2 linked regions of the Sporichthya brevicatena genome follow. The protein of the gene in region 2 interacts with the protein of the main gene of each other region in a pairwise test. Links are inferred from orthologs where the notes say so. Each region holds a gene or a part of one and is shown on either strand. Other genes may lie near its edges.

What was found. The genes of interacting proteins can lie anywhere in the genome.
Region 1: the proteins of abc-f (region 2) and ABD401_RS12370 interact in binary tests that used the Escherichia coli proteins (3 or more experiments, as listed by UniProt). The link is inferred for Sporichthya brevicatena from one-to-one orthologs.

What each region holds. Positions count from the first base shown.
Region 1 is NZ_BAAAHE010000019.1:10,286-17,893, forward strand. Bases 1,282-5,536 are described here. They hold ABD401_RS12370 (multifunctional oxoglutarate decarboxylase/oxoglutarate dehydrogenase thiamine pyrophosphate-binding subunit/dihydrolipoyllysine-residue succinyltransferase subunit), read left to right. Parts: upstream 1,282-1,607; coding sequence 1,608-5,336; downstream 5,337-5,536. Other genes in these bases: ABD401_RS12375 (DUF6104 family protein), read left to right, coding at 5,348-5,524. Outside these bases: ABD401_RS12360 (phytoene desaturase family protein), read left to right, coding at 1-735; ABD401_RS12365 (allene oxide cyclase barrel-like domain-containing protein), read right to left, coding at 742-1,260; ABD401_RS12380 (hybrid sensor histidine kinase/response regulator), read right to left, coding at 5,539-7,608. UniProt on the Escherichia coli protein: E1 component of the 2-oxoglutarate dehydrogenase (OGDH) complex which catalyzes the decarboxylation of 2-oxoglutarate, the first step in the conversion of 2-oxoglutarate to succinyl-CoA and CO(2).
Region 2 is NZ_BAAAHE010000024.1:17,830-25,220, reverse strand. The notes cover bases 1,725-4,707. They hold abc-f (ribosomal protection-like ABC-F family protein), read left to right. Parts: upstream 1,725-2,408; coding sequence 2,409-4,007; downstream 4,008-4,707. Other genes in these bases: ABD401_RS14765 (hypothetical protein), read right to left, coding at 4,498-4,707; ABD401_RS25110 (helix-turn-helix domain-containing protein), read left to right, coding at 4,201-4,416; ABD401_RS14780 (ABC transporter permease subunit), read right to left, coding at 1,725-2,314. In the rest of the region: ABD401_RS14785 (branched-chain amino acid ABC transporter ATP-binding protein/permease), read right to left, coding at 1-1,433; more of ABD401_RS14780, read right to left, coding at 1,385-1,724; more of ABD401_RS14765, read right to left, coding at 4,708-4,944; ABD401_RS14760 (enoyl-CoA hydratase/isomerase family protein), read left to right, coding at 5,101-5,925; ABD401_RS14755 (ABC transporter ATP-binding protein), read left to right, coding at 6,156-7,391. UniProt on the Escherichia coli protein: Genetic data indicate it may be involved in ribosome assembly or function.

The sequences.
Region 1 (7,608 bases), on a different replicon or contig from region 2:
TGCGACCCGTTCCGGCTCCCTGCCCTCGTCGGCGACGCGTTGCCCGCGGACCTGGCCGAGCGGCTGGAGCGGATCCGCCGACCCGGCGTCACGTTGAAGCTGAACCTCGCGCTGCGCGAGGTGCCGCACTTCCCCGCGCTCGCGGACTCCCCCGGCGCCGGCGCGACGGGCGGGGCCACCGTGCACCTGATGCCGGGCGAGGACCGCCCGCTCGAGGCGGTGCGCGCGATGTGGGCCGACGTCCAGGCCGGACGGCTGCCGCGCTACCCGACGTTCCCGACGATCGAGTGGTACCTGCACACGACCGTAGACCCGAGCCTGCAGGACGCGGCCGGGCACCACTCGTCGGCGCTGTTCGTGCAGTCGGTGCCCCACGTCCCGCACGGCTCGGACTGGGAGACCGAACTACCCGGCTACGTCGCGCACCTGCTCGAGGTCTGCGACCGCTTCGCTCCGGGGACGACGGCGAGCGTCGCCGACACCCTCGCGCTCCCCCCGTCGGGCATCGAGGCCCGGTTCGGCATCACCGGTGGGCACATCCACCACGTCGACAACACGGTGGCCTTCGCCGACCGGGTGCCGTACGCGACCGGGCTGCCCGGCCTGTACGCCGGGTCGGCCGGCTGTCACCCGGCCGGGTCGGTGATCGGGGCGGCGGGACACAACGCCGCCGCCCGGATCCTGAACGATCTCAGCGTGACCGACCTCGGCCGGGGGAAACAGCCGGGGACCTGACCGCGGCTAGCCGACGATCGTGCCGCCGCGCTTGTTCTCGAAGTCGAAGTCGTAGTTCGTCCGCTTGTCGTTGACGAACTTCAGCGCGACCTCGCCCGCGGCGTCGTCGTACCGGCCGGTGCCGCCGGTGATCGCGAGGACGGCGCTCTTGGCCGTCCGGGTGATCGTGCCGGCGACGGTGATCTGGCCGTCGTCGAGGCGGAAGGTGCCGGTGCAGTGCGACAGCGCGTTCTTCACGCGACCGCTCGAGCTCCGGTTGACGTAGGTGACGTCGCACGTCGCGGCCAGGGTGCCGACGCGCTTGTTGTCCTCGTCGAACAGCCGCTCCGAGAACACGTACCGGTCACCGACGCTGGGACCGCTCCGCCCCGTGTCGATCGTGTAGTCCTGCAGCGCCTTGCCCCGCAGGTCGTCGTCGGCGACGGCCGCACCGGCGCTCTGCGCACCGGTCGTGAACAAGGTGACGCCCACCGCGGTGGCGACCCCGGCGGCCAGAGCGGCCGAGGTGAAACGTCGAGTAACCATGAGTCCTCGCCCCATCTCCCGAGAACCCCCCAGGGGTCTCGAACGGATTTCACGTGCCCGTCAGGATCCGCCGAAACCCGACAAATGCCCCCAAAACGGTGGCAAACATCCACGCCGAACGGGTGAGCGGTAGACCACGAAGGTCAGGCGGTCGGCCGTTTCCGGAGGGGTCAGGGCCCCACGCAACGGGCAGGTGAGTTGGGCCACCCCTACCGACCTGTGACCAGACGAACACGGCGACTACGCTGGTCAGAGCGGCGGAACCGGTGGTCCGAGGTCCCGTCTGGTCCCTGTGCGCAGCCCGGAAGAGGTTGATCAAAACCGTGTCGTCACCGCAGTCCAATCCGATGTCCGGGTTCGGGACCAACGAATGGCTGGTGGACGAGATCTACCAGGCGTATCTGCGGGACAAGAACAGCGTGGACCCGGCCTGGTGGGAGTTCTTCGCCGACTACACCCCGAGTTCCGACACCGGAATTCACCGAATCTTGACCCGGCCCGCCACCCCGGCCGGTGGTGAGGCCGCCTCAACCGCCCCGGCGACTCCCGCCGCCCCGGCTCCCGCGGCCGCTCCGGCCGCCCCGACTCCGGCCGCCCCGACTCCGGCCGCTCCGACTCCGGCCGCTCCGGCCCCGGCGCCCGCCGCCCCCACCGCCACTGCTCCGGCCACTGCGGCCCCGGCCCAGCCCGCCGCTCCGGCCGCTCCGGCCAAGAGCGCCGCCCCGGCCGCGGCGGAGAACGTCTCCCCGCTCAAGGGCCCGGCGGCGCGCGTCGTCACCAACATGGAGGCGAGCCTCACCGTCCCGACCGCGACCTCGGTGCGCGCGGTCCCGGCGAAGCTCCTCATCGACAACCGCATCGTCATCAACAACCACCTGAAGCGGGCGCGCGGCGGAAAGGTCTCCTTCACGCACCTGATCGGCTTCGCGGTCGTCCGGGCGCTCCAGGACGTGCCGGCGATGAACTGCGGCTACACCGAGATCAACGGCAAGCCGGCGCTCGTCACCCCCGAGTCGGTGAACCTCGGTCTCGCCATCGACGTCACCAAGGCCGACGGCTCGCGGTCGCTGCTGGTCCCCTCCATCAAGAAGGCCGAGACCCTCGACTTCGCGCAGTTCTGGCTGGCCTACGAGGACATCGTCCGCCGGGCCCGGAACAACAAGCTCACCGTCGACGACTTCGCCGGCACGACGATCAGCCTCACCAACCCGGGCACGATCGGGACCGTCCACTCCGTCCCGCGTCTGATGCAGGGTCAGGGCACGATCATCGGTGTCGGCGCGATGGAGTACCCGGCCGAGTGGCAGGGCGCCTCCCCCGAGACGCTCGCGAACATGGCCGTCAGCAAGATCATGACGCTGACGTCCACGTACGACCACCGGATCATCCAGGGCGCGCAGAGCGGTGAGTTCCTGCGTCGCCTGCACCAGCTGCTCCTCGGCGAGGACAACTTCTACGACGACGTCTTCGCGGCGCTGCGGATCCCGTACGAGCCGATCCGCTGGGAAACCGACATCGCGACCAGCCACGAGGACCAGGTCTCCAAGCAGGCCCGCGTCCACGAGCTGATCGAGGCCTACCGCACCCGCGGTCACCTGATGGCCGACACGGACCCGCTCGAGTACAAGCAGCGCAGTCACCCCGACCTCGACATCGTCAAGCACGGCCTGACGCTGTGGGACCTCGACCGCGAGTTCGTCTCCGGCACGACGTTCTCCCTGTCGGGCCTGATGAAGCTGCGCGACATCCTCGGCGTGCTGCGTTCCTCGTACTGCCGCACGGTCGGCATCGAGTACATGCACATGGCCGACCCGAAGGAGCGGCTCTGGATCCAGGAGCGCGTCGAGCGCGCCCCGGACCGGCTTCCCCGCAACGACCAGCTCCGCGTCCTGCGCAAGCTCAACGAGGCCGAGGCCTTCGAGACCTTCCTGCAGACCAAGTACGTCGGTCAGAAGCGGTTCTCGCTCGAGGGCGGCGAGTCCGTCATAGCGCTCCTCGACGCGCTGCTCGTCGCCGCGGCCCAGGCCCGGCTCGACGAGGTCGCGATCGGCATGCCGCACCGTGGCCGCCTGAACGTGCTCGCCAACATCGTCGGCAAGAGCTACGGCCAGATCTTCCGCGAGTTCGAGGGCAACATCGACCCGAAGTCGATGCACGGCTCCGGCGACGTGAAGTACCACCTCGGCCAGGAGGGCGTGTACACCGCGCACGACGGCTCGACGGTCAAGACCTACCTCGCCGCGAACCCGTCGCACCTGGAGGCGGTCAACCCCGTCCTCGAGGGCATCGTCCGCGCGAAGCAGGACATCATCGACCGCGGCGAGAGCGGCTTCACCGTCCTGCCGGTCCTCCTCCACGGCGACGCCGCGTTCGCCGGCCAGGGTGTCGTGGCCGAGACGCTGGAGATGTCGCAGCTGCGCGGCTACCGCACCGGCGGCACCGTGCACGTCGTCGTCAACAACCAGGTCGGCTTCACGACCTCGCCGACGTCCAGCCGTTCGAGCCTGTACGCGACCGACGTCGCGCGCACGGTGGCGGCGCCGATCTTCCACGTCAACGGTGACGACCCGGAGGCCTGCGTGCGCGTCGCGCGGTGGGCGTTCGAGTTCCGCCAGGCGTTCAAGAAGGACGTCGTCATCGACATGATCTGCTACCGGCGACGGGGCCACAACGAGGGCGACGACCCCTCGATGACCCAGCCGCTGATGTACGACCTGATCGACCAGAAGCGCTCGGTCCGCAAGCTCTACACCGAGGCGTTGATCGGTCGCGGGGACATCACGTTCGAGGAGGCCGAGGAGGCCCTCAAGGACTACCGCGAGCAGCTCGAGAAGGTCTTCGCGGAGACGCGCGGCAGCTCGAGCACGCCCGCGACCGTGGCCCAGCCGGTCAGCAACGACCAGGTGCCGGCCACCTCGGTGAGCACCGCGATCAGCAGCGAGTCGCTGAAGCGGATCGTCGAGAGCCAGGTCAACGTCCCTGACGGATTCTCGGTCCACCCTCGCGTCGCGCCGCTGCTGCAGAAGCGCGCCGCGATGATCGAGACCGGCAACATCGACTGGGGCTTCGGCGAGCTGATCGCCTTCGGGTCGCTGCTGCTCGAGGGCCGGCCGGTCCGTCTCGCCGGGCAGGACAGCCGCCGCGGCACGTTCACCCAGCGCCACGCGGTGCTCGTCTGCCGCAAGACCGCGGCTGAGTACAACCCGCTGCAGAACCTGTCCCCGGACCAGGGCACCTTCTACGTCTACGACTCGCTCCTGAGCGAGTTCGCCGCTCTCGGCTTCGAGTACGGCTACTCGGTGGCCCGACCCGACGCGCTCGTGTGCTGGGAGGGCCAGTTCGGCGACTTCGTCAACGGCGCCCAGACGATCATCGACGAGTTCATCTCCTCCGGTGAGCAGAAGTGGGGCCAGACCTCGGGCGTCGTGCTCCTGCTCCCCCACGGCATGGAGGGCCAGGGCCCGGACCACTCGTCCGGCCGCCCGGAGCGCTTCCTGCAGCTGTGCGCGCAGGGGAACATGACGGTCGCGATCCCGACGACGCCGGCCAACCACTTCCACCTGCTGCGCTGGCAGGCCCTGGGGTCGTTCCACCGGCCGCTGGTGATCTTCACGCCCAAGTCGCTGCTGCGGCACCGCGCCGCGGTCTCGGCCCCGAGCGACTTCACCTCCGGGCACTTCCAGCCGGTCATCGCCGACGACACCGTCGACCCGGCCGCGGTCACGCGGGTGCTCCTGTGCACCGGCAAGGTCTTCTACGACCTGTCCGCCCAGCGGGAGCAGCACGGCTCCGCGCAGGACACGGCGCTGGTCCGCGTCGAGCAGCTCTACCCGCTGCCCGTCGACGAGCTTCAGGCGACGCTCGCGAAGTACCCGAACGCGACCGAGCTGCGCTGGGTCCAGGAGGAGCCGGCGAACCAGGGTGCGTGGCCGTTCATGGCGCTGCACTTCGCCGAGCAGGTCGGACGCGTGCTCTACCGGGTCTCGCGCCCGGCGTCCTCGGCGCCGGCGGTCGGCTCGCACTCGGTCCACGAGTACGAGCAGCAGCTGCTCGTCGAGCAGGCGTTCGCCCGGTAACGGCGGAGCAGATGTACTTCACCGACCGCGGGATCGAGGAGCTGGCCGCGCGCCGCGGCGAGGAGGACGTCAACCTCGCCTGGCTCGCGGACCGGCTCTCCGAGTTCGTCGACCTCAACCCCGAGTTCGAGGTCCCGATCGAACGCCTGGCCACCTGGTTGGCGCGCTACGACGACGACGAGGACTGACGGGCGCGGACGTCCTAGTCCTTGACGGCGGCGCGGAGTTGATCATCGAGCGACTGCCGCTGGCCGACGACCCGGCCGACGAGCCGGGTCAGGGTCGCCCAGTCCTCCGCGGCCGCACGCTGCTCGAGGTCGTGCAGCAACTGGCCGAAGGCCTCGGCGCCGAGGGACCGCGCGGGTGACTTGAGCTTGTGGGCGGCCGCGGCGAGCGCGGCCCGGTCCTGGGCCCGGCAGACCGCCTCGAGGTCCGGCAGGGAGACCTCGAGGTCGGCGAGGAACTCCTCGGCGAGCTCGCGGACGATCTCCGGCCCGATCTCCTCGCGCAGCCGACCGACCACGTCCGGGTCGACGACGAGGTCGTCGACGCTGGGCGCGCTGAGGAGGCCGCTGAGCATGCGCCCGAGGGAGGCGACGTCGATCGGCTTGGGGAGGAACGCGTCCATCCCGGCCTCGTAGCAGCGGCGGACGTCCTCGGTCGCGACGTTCGCGGTCATCGCCACGATGTGCAGGCCGCGCTCCGGCCACCGGGCGCGGATCCGCCGCGTGGCCTCCAGTCCGTCCATCTCGGGCATCTGAATGTCCATCAGAACCAGGTCGTACGCCCGCTGCGCCAGGGCGTCCAGCGCCTCGCGGCCGCTCGCCGCCACGTCGGCGCGGAAGCCGAACCGCGCCAGGAGGTGCTGGGCGACCTTCTGATTCACCGGGGTGTCCTCGACCACGAGGATCGAGAGCTTGCGGGCCGGCACCGGCAGGTCGAACACCGAGGACGGGGACGAGGTGACCGTGTCGCGGACCCGTCCGGTGCGGACCAGCTCGAGCAGGAGCTCGGTCAGCTTCTCGGCGCGGGCCGGCTTCGCCAGCACGAGGTCGAACAGTCCCGGCTCGACGACCCGTGTCGGTGCGGTCGAGTGGAGCAGCACGAGCCGGATCCCGGGGCTCCGCTGCCGCAGCGCGCGACCGAGTTCGTAGCCGTCCATGCCGGGCATGTCCAGGTCGAGCAGGGCGAGGTCGAAGCTCCGGCTGAGCGTCTGGTTGAGCTCGACGAGGTTGAGTGCCTCCTCGCCGCCGCCCGCGGTGACGGCCTCCATCTCGTGCTGCTGCGCCCACGCCTCCAGGATCTGACGGTGCGTCGCATTGTCGTCCACGATGAGGACACGCTTCCCCGCGAGCCCCGCGGGGGCGACGCTCTCCTCGGCGTCCCGGCCGGTGACCGGGAAGGAGAAGGTGACCGTCGTGCCCGCTCCCGGGCTCGACGCCATCTCCATGTCGCCGCCCATCGACTCGACGAGACGGCGGCTGATCGCGAGGCCGAGGCCGGTGCCGCCGTAGATGCGGGTCGTCGTGCTGTCGCCCTGGGTGAACGGTTCGAACAACGACTCGATGCGGTCGGAGGCCACCCCGATACCGGTGTCGGCGACCTCGAAACGCAGCCAGGTCTCGGGACTCCCGTCCGGGCGGGAGTCGGTGCGCTCCACCTCGACGCGGACCACCACCTCCCCGGTGTGGGTGAACTTCACGGCGTTCGCGAGGAGGTTGACCAGCACCTGACGGGTCCGGGCCGGGTCGCCGATGACGATCGCCGGCACCTCGGGCGCGACGTCGCACGCCAGCTCGAGGCCTTTCTCGTGCGCCTGGAGGGTGACGAGGTCGACCGTCTCCCCCAGCCAGTCGCGGATCTCGAACGCGACCTCTTCGAGCACGAGCTTGCCCGCGTCGATCTTCGCGTAGTCGAGGATGTCGTTGATGATGGTGAGCAGGTGCTCACCCGAGGTCCGCATCGTCTCGACGAAGTCACGCTGCTGACGGTCCATCGGGGTGTCCAGCAGCAGGCTGGTCATGCCGATGATGGCGTTCATCGGGGTGCGGATCTCATGGCTCATGTTCGCCAGGAACTCCTGGCGCGAACGCGCAGCGCGTTCGGCGGTGTCGCGGGCGCGGGCGACGACGCCTTCGAACGCCTTGCGTTCGGTCACGTCCCGGACCGCGGCGGTGACGAGCAGACCGTCCTCGGTCTCGATCGAGGACAGCGAGATCTCGACCGGGAACTCCGAGCCGTCCTTGCGGCGGGCGGCCAGGTCGATGCCGGC
Region 2 (7,391 bases):
TCCCACGGCTGCCGATGCGTCACGTCGTCGCCGAAGATCCGCACGACGCCGGCATCCGGGCGGGTCAGTCCGGAGACCACGTCGAACAATGTCGTCTTGCCCGCGCCGTTCGGGCCGATCAGGCCGGTGAACGACCCGGTCGGTACCTCGATGCTCGCACCGCGCAGGGCCCGGACCCCACCGAAGGCGACGGAGACGTCCTCGGCCGCGAGGGCGATCGGCTCCGTGCGACGCCGTGGGAACCAGCGTTCGAGGGTCTCCAGCGACTGCCGGCGGACCTCGTCGCTCGGGCCGATCTCGCGCAGTTCGGTCAGCCCGTCGGCGCGGGCGAGCACCTCGGCCGCCGCGGTGAACGACGACGGCCGCTCCGCCCGCCGTTGCGCGGCCGGGCCGAACCGCAGCCGCCGGTAGGCGTCCTGCATCCGGCCGCCCAGTCCGCGCGAGCCGCACAGCACGCCGGCCAGGAGCGAGATGCCCGCCAGCAGCTGGTAGTTGACGTGGAGCTTCTCGAGCTGGAAGGGGATGTACTGGAACGCGACGGCGACTGCGAGCACGCCGACCATCGAGTCGAAGCCGCCGAGGATCGCGATCGAGAGCCACAGCAGGGACGTCGTGGCGGTGTAGTTCACCGTCCCCGGCGTGCTGCCGTAGAGCGTCGCCGCGAGGATCCCGGCGAGACCGCCGAGCGCCCCGCAGACGGCGAAGGCCAGGGCCCGCGTCCGCAGCGGGCGGACCCCGACCGCGACGGCCGCCTGCTGGTCCGCGCCCATCAGCAGGATCGCCCGGCCGTGCGGCGAGTGCCGGAGCCGCTGCAGGAACGCGAGCACGAGCGCGACGACGGACAGGATGAAGAGGTAGAACGCGCGGTCGTCGTGGCTGGAGACCTCGTAGCCGAAGATGTGCGGGCTCGGCGTCGTCAGGCCCTGGTCGCCGCCGGTCAGCCGATACTGCGTGAAGACGATCCGCTCGACCAGGATCTGCACGCCGAGCGTGAACACCATGACGTAGACGCCGGAGAGCCGGACGCTGAACAGGGCGACCGCGAGCATCATGACGATGCCGATCGCGACGGAGACGACGATCGCGATCACCAGCGGATGGCCCCACCCGTTCGGTCCCGGACGGTAGACCCACGACCCCAGGTACAACGAGGTCGCGTAGACACCGGCGGCGGCGAGGTTGATCTCGCGTCCCCACCCGACCATCACCATCAGGCCCAGGGCGAGGACGCCGATCACCAGGCCCGTCGTCACGGTGAAGACGCGGTAGTCGGGCGCGAAGAAGATCCACCCGATCGCGACCGCGGCGCCGACGAGGTTCAGCGGCTGCCGCAGCAACGACAGCAGCGGGCGGGCCCGGCGGCCGGCCGTCGCCCCGGGGGCGGTCACGTCCGCACCGTCCAGACGCTGCGGGGCGAGGACCGGCTGCGCCACCCGGCGACGGCCAGCGCGGTGATCACCATCGCGGCGAAGATCATGCCCTCGCGGGTCGCGGGGTTGATCTCCCCGAGCGCCGAGGTGCTGGCGAACGAGTCGATCGTGGAGAGCACGATCGCGCCGAACAGCGCCAGGCCCGGACTCGAGAACGCCCCGACGACGGCGACCGTCAGCGCGCGGAAGAACACGAGCAGGATCGCGGACAGGTCGGTGCCCGCGAGCGGGGCGAGCAGGGCGCCGGCGAGCGCGGACATCGCGCCGGCGGCGGCGTAGGACCCGACACCGATCCGGTACAGGCGGATCCCCGACCAGCGGGCGGCCTCGACGTCGTCGCTGATCGCGCGGACGTTCACCCCGGCGCGGGTGTGGTTCAGGTACAGCGAGACGAGCGCGACGAGGACCAGGCTGATCACGAGGCAGGCGAACCGGTGCGCGGTGACGTTGAAGCCCCACACGCGGAAGCTGCTCTCGCCGAACGGGCTCGCGCTGATCGCGACGTCCGGGGCGACGGGGAAGTTCTCCGTCGCGACCGCGCCGATGATCAGCATCGCGGCGATCGACACCGTCGACAGCGTCAGCGGCGGGAGGAACGCGATGCGTGAGTTCATCATCACCAGCCCGTAGGCCGCGCCGACGCCGGCGCCGATCCCCATCAGGGCGATCAGGGCCATCCAACCGGGCATCGTGTACTCGACGGTGAAGTGGTAGTACCCGTACGCCCCGACGACGGCGATGCCGTAGTGGACGAACCCGATCGTGCGGCTGATGCGGTAGGTGAGCACCAGCGCGATCGCGAGGACGCTGAAGATTCCGGCGTTGGCCAGGCCGATCACGAGCGCCGGACCGAACAGGTCCGGGTTCGGATCGATTCCGAGCATGCGTACGCCTTCCCTACGCGGCCATCCCCGGGACTGGATTGGGCGCGGGCAGCGTCAGCCTAGAAAATCGGCGCCGCCTAGAATCCGTCAAGGCATGATCACCGCGACCGGACTTGAGCTGCGGGTGGGGGCGCGGCTCCTGCTCGGCGCTGCGACGTTCCGTGTGGGCCCTGGCGACCGCGTCGGCCTGGTGGGCCGCAACGGCGCCGGCAAGACCACGCTGACGAAGGTGCTCGCGGGGGAGGGCCAGCCCGCCGCCGGGTCGGTGACCCGCTCCGGCGACATCGGCTACCTGCCCCAGGACCCCCGCACCGGCGACCTGAACGTGCTCGCCCGCGACCGGATCCTGTCCGCGCGCGGCCTCGACGAGATCGTCACCCGGATGCGCGAGACCGAGGGCCAGATGGCCAGCGCGGACCCGGAGACGCACGAGAAGGCAATGCGGCGGTACTCCCGGCTGGAGGCGGAGTTCGTCGCGAAGGGCGGCTACGCCGCCGAGTCCGAGGCCGCCTCCTTCGCCGCCAGCCTGGGCCTGCCCGACCGTGTCCTCGGCCAGCCGCTGCACACGCTCTCCGGCGGTCAGCGCCGCCGGGTCGAGCTGGCGCGCATCCTGTTCTCCGGCGCGGGGACGCTGCTGCTCGACGAGCCGACCAACCACCTCGACGTCGACTCGGTCGTCTGGCTGCGGGACTACCTGAAGTCGTTCCCGGGCGGCCTGATCGTGATCAGCCACGACGTCGCGCTGGTCGAGCAGTGCGTGAACAAGGTCTTCCACCTCGACGCGAACCGCTGCGAGCTCGACATCTACAACGTCGGCTGGAAGGCGTACCTCCAGCAGCGGGAGACCGACGAGCGCCGGCGGCACCGCGAGCGCGCCAACGCCGAGAAGAAGGCGGCCGAGCTCACCGCGCAGGCGAACAAGATGCGCGCGAAGGCCACCAAGGCTGTGGCCGCGCAGAACATGCTGCGGCGCGCGGAGTCGCTGGTGGCCGGCCTGGAGGGCGTCCGGCAGGCGGACAAGGTCGCGAAGATCCGGTTCCCGGAGCCCGCCCCCTGCGGCAAGACGCCGCTGATGGCGACCGGGTTGTCGAAGTCCTACGGCAGCCTGGAGGTCTTCACCGACGTCGACCTCGCCGTGGACCGTGGCGCGCGCGTCGTCATCCTCGGCCTCAACGGCGCCGGCAAGACGACGCTGCTGCGGATGCTGGCCGGCGTCGAGGAACCGGACACCGGCGAAGTCGTGCCGGGGCACGGGCTCAAGATCGGGTACTACGCGCAGGAGCACGAGACCCTCGACCCGGACCGGACGGTGCTGGAGAACATCCAGTCCGCCTCGCCCGACATGTCCGAGACCGACCTGCGCAAGCTGCTCGGCTCGTTCCTGTTCACCGGCGACGACGTCGAGAAGCCCGCGGGCGTCCTCTCCGGCGGCGAGAAGACCCGGCTCGCGCTCGCGGCGCTCGTGGTCTCGAGCGCGAACGTCCTGCTGCTCGACGAGCCCACGAACAACCTGGACCCGGCCAGCCGCGAGGAGATCCTCGCGGCTCTGCGGCGTTACGCCGGCGCGATCGTCCTCGTCTCCCACGACGAGGGTGCGGTGCACGCCCTGAACCCGGAGAAGCTCATCCTCCTGCCGGACGGCATCGAGGATCTCTGGGGCGACGAGTATGCGGATCTTGTCGCCCTGGCGTGATCACTTTTCCGGATTTTCCGGGGTTCTGCCCGTTTCGTTCCGTTCGGTCATGACATCTGCCAGATCGTCATGTAGCAGGCGTCATCACTTTCGTCGAACGCCCTCAACGGCACCCACGTTCCAGCCGATCATGCAGGTCTCGGGGTCACCAGACCGGTTCGCGTATGAGCGACAGTTCGATCGGAGGCACCACGTGGCCGAAACCCTGCGGAAGGGCAGCCGGGTCACCGGCACCGCGCGAGAGCGTCTTGCCGCGGACCTGAAGAAGAAGTACGGCCAGGGGCGGAGCATCCGTTCCCTCGCCGAGGAGACCGGACGTTCCTACGGGTTCGTCCACCGCATGCTGACGGAGTCGGGTGTCACCCTCCGCGGCCGCGGCGGCGCCACCCGGGGCAAGGTCAAGGCCTGACCTGAGGCCAGCTCCGAACGAACTGAGCCGGCTGAGCGCGCGAGCGCCCAGCCGGCTCCGTTCGTTCCCGGGTGGGATTCCTCAGACCGCGTCGGCGGAGCCGGCCTTGCGACCTTCGAGGAACTCCCACCCGAGGGCGGCGACCCACGCCACGCCGCCGAACAGGGTGAGGTAGAGACCGAACGCGGCGAACTCGTTCATGTCGGCGATCGCGACGATCGCCACGACGGCGCCCGCGATCCCGGAGACGGCGACGTACGCGGGCTGCGGAAGCTTGCGCCGCCCGATCACGTCGGTGCCGAAGGCGAGGGCGGCCAGCCCGGCGAACGCGGCGAGGAGCGTGAGCTTCCCGTCGCCCTCGATGCCGGCCACGCTCAGGCCGAACACGGAGACCCAGGGCAGGAACGCCGCGATCGCGACGACCCCCATGCTGACCGCGGCGATCTGCTGCTGGCGGTTCAGGACCGACAACCGGACGGCTCCGGACGTGTTCCCGGACGTGTTCTGGGTGTGCTGCTCGGTGCTCAAGGTTCCCCCGTCTGATCTCGTCGTGGGCCCCGGGGCGGGGCTCCTGTGCGCTTCGAGCCCCACTCGCCCCGGTCCGTTCCCGCCGGCGTCGGAATCGGGCCCTTCGGACCAGCGGCCATCGGTCGAAGGGGCGCGCGTGTCTCGTAGGGTTCGGCCATGACCTCTGCTACGTCCGCCGGGAATCCGGTGCAGTCCGACGCCCTCGCCGCCGGTGGGATCCGCCTCGAGGTGGACGGGGCTGTTGCGACGGTGGTCCTCGACCGCGCCGACCGGCGCAACGCGATGACCCCGACGATGTGGCTCGCCCTCGCCGCGGTGCCGGAGTTGCTGCCCGCCGACGTCCGCGTCGTCGTGATCCGCGGCGACGGCCCCACGTTCTGCGCGGGTCTGGACCTGCGCCTCGCCAGCCCCGAGGGCGTCCCCGGCGAGGGCTCGATGGGGTCGATCATGACCCCGCTCGACGACCAGGGCATCGCTGACCAGGTCGGCATCTGGCAGCAGGGCTTCCTCTGGATGCGCGACCCCCGCTGGATCACGATCGCATCCGTTCAGGGCGCCGCCGTCGGCGGCGGTTTCCAGCTCGCGCTCTCCGCCGACCTGATGGTCGCCGCCGACGACGCCAAGTTCTGCATGAAGGAGAACGCGCTCGGCCTCGTTCCCGACCTGACCGGCACCAAGCCGCTGGTCGATCGCGTCGGCTACTCCCGCGCCCTGGAGATCTGCGCCACCTCCCGGTGGATCGACGCCGAGGAGGCCGGTCGGCTCGGCATCGCCCAGCAGGTCGTCCCCGTCGCCGAGCTCGAGTCCGCGACCGCCGCCCTCGTCTCGGCCCTGCTCGCCACCGTCCCCGCCCCGGGGGTCAAGGTGAAGGAGCTCCTCCTCGCCGCCGAACGCCGCGACGTGTACGAGCAGGCCCGCGCCGAGCGCGAGACCCAGGTCTCCCTGCTGCGCGGCATGGCGAACCGGATCAGCGGCGCCTGACCTCTCGTTGGAGATGTCATCTCCAGTGGGCTGACACGTCTGCTGTCGGGGCGGATCGCCCTGCGCCGCCCCAGGTCTGACGCCGGTTCAGTGCACTGGAGATGACATCTTCAGTGCATGTGCACAAGAGATGTCATCTCCAGTGCAGGGGCGGGGCGAGCGAACCGGCACGGTGGCGGGGCGCCGTCTAATCTCGATGGGCAGAGCAGTACCGGAACACCAGGAGCACCGTGACCTACCAATCCCCGTGGTCGACGTACCGGGCCTACACGAAGGTCAAGCCCGGGAAGGCGGCCCGGGGGACGGCGCGGCGGATCCTGACCTACGCGCGGCCCTACCGGGGCTGGATCAGCTGGTTCGTCGCGCTCGTCGTGCTCGACTCGATGCTGATCGTCGCGACGCCGCTGCTGCTGAAGAAGATCATCGACGACGGCGTGATCCCGGGGGACCGGGGTGTGGTCACGACGTTCGCGTTCGTCGTCGCCGGGATCGCGGTGGCGGACGCGATCCTGACGCTGCTGCAGCGGTGGTACTCGGCGCGGATCGGTGAGGGTCTGATCTACGACCTCCGGACGACGGTCTACGCCCACGTGCAGCGGATGCCGGTGGCCTTCTTCACCCGGACGCAGACCGGGGCGCTGATCTCCCGGCTGAACAGCGACGTGCTCGGGGCGCAGACCGCGTTCACGTCGACGCTGTCGGGGGTCGTGGCGAACTCGGTCAGCCTGGTGATGGTGAGCATCGCGATGCTCTACCTCTCCTGGCAGGTGACGCTGCTCGCGCTGGTGATGCTGCCGGTGTTCGTGATCCCGGCGAAGTACGTGGGCCGACGGCTCCAGCAGCTCACGCGTGAGTCGATGGACCACAACGCCGACATGAACACGACGATGGCGGAGCGGTTCAACGTCTCCGGCGCGCTGCTCGTGAAGCTGTTCGGGCGGCCGGACGAGGAGTCCGAGCGGTTCAACGCAGCGGCGGGGGAGGTCCGGCAGATCGGCATCCGCATCGCGATGGCGAACCGGTTCTTCTTCGCCTCGATGGTGCTCGTCACCTCGCTCGCGACCGCGGTCGTCTACGGCGTCGGCGGCAACCTCGCGATCTCCGGCGACCTGTCGGTCGGGACGCTGCTCGCGCTGACCGCACTGCTGAGCCGGCTCTACGGCCCGCTGACCGCGCTCGCGAACGTGCGCGTCGACGTCGCGTCGGCGCTGGTCTCCTTCGACCGGGTCTTCGAGGTCCTCGACCTGCAGCCCTCGATCGACGAGAAGCCGGACGCGAAGCAGATTCCCGCCGGCCCGGTCGCCGTCGAGTTCGACGCGGTGAACTTCCGCTACCCGTCAGCTGACGAGGTGTCACTGGCGTCGCTGGAAGCGATCGCCATCCGCGAGCGGGGCCCGTCGGAGCAGGTCCTGTTCGACGTCTCGTTCCGCGCCGAACCCGGGCAGCTCGTCGCGCTCGTCGGGCCG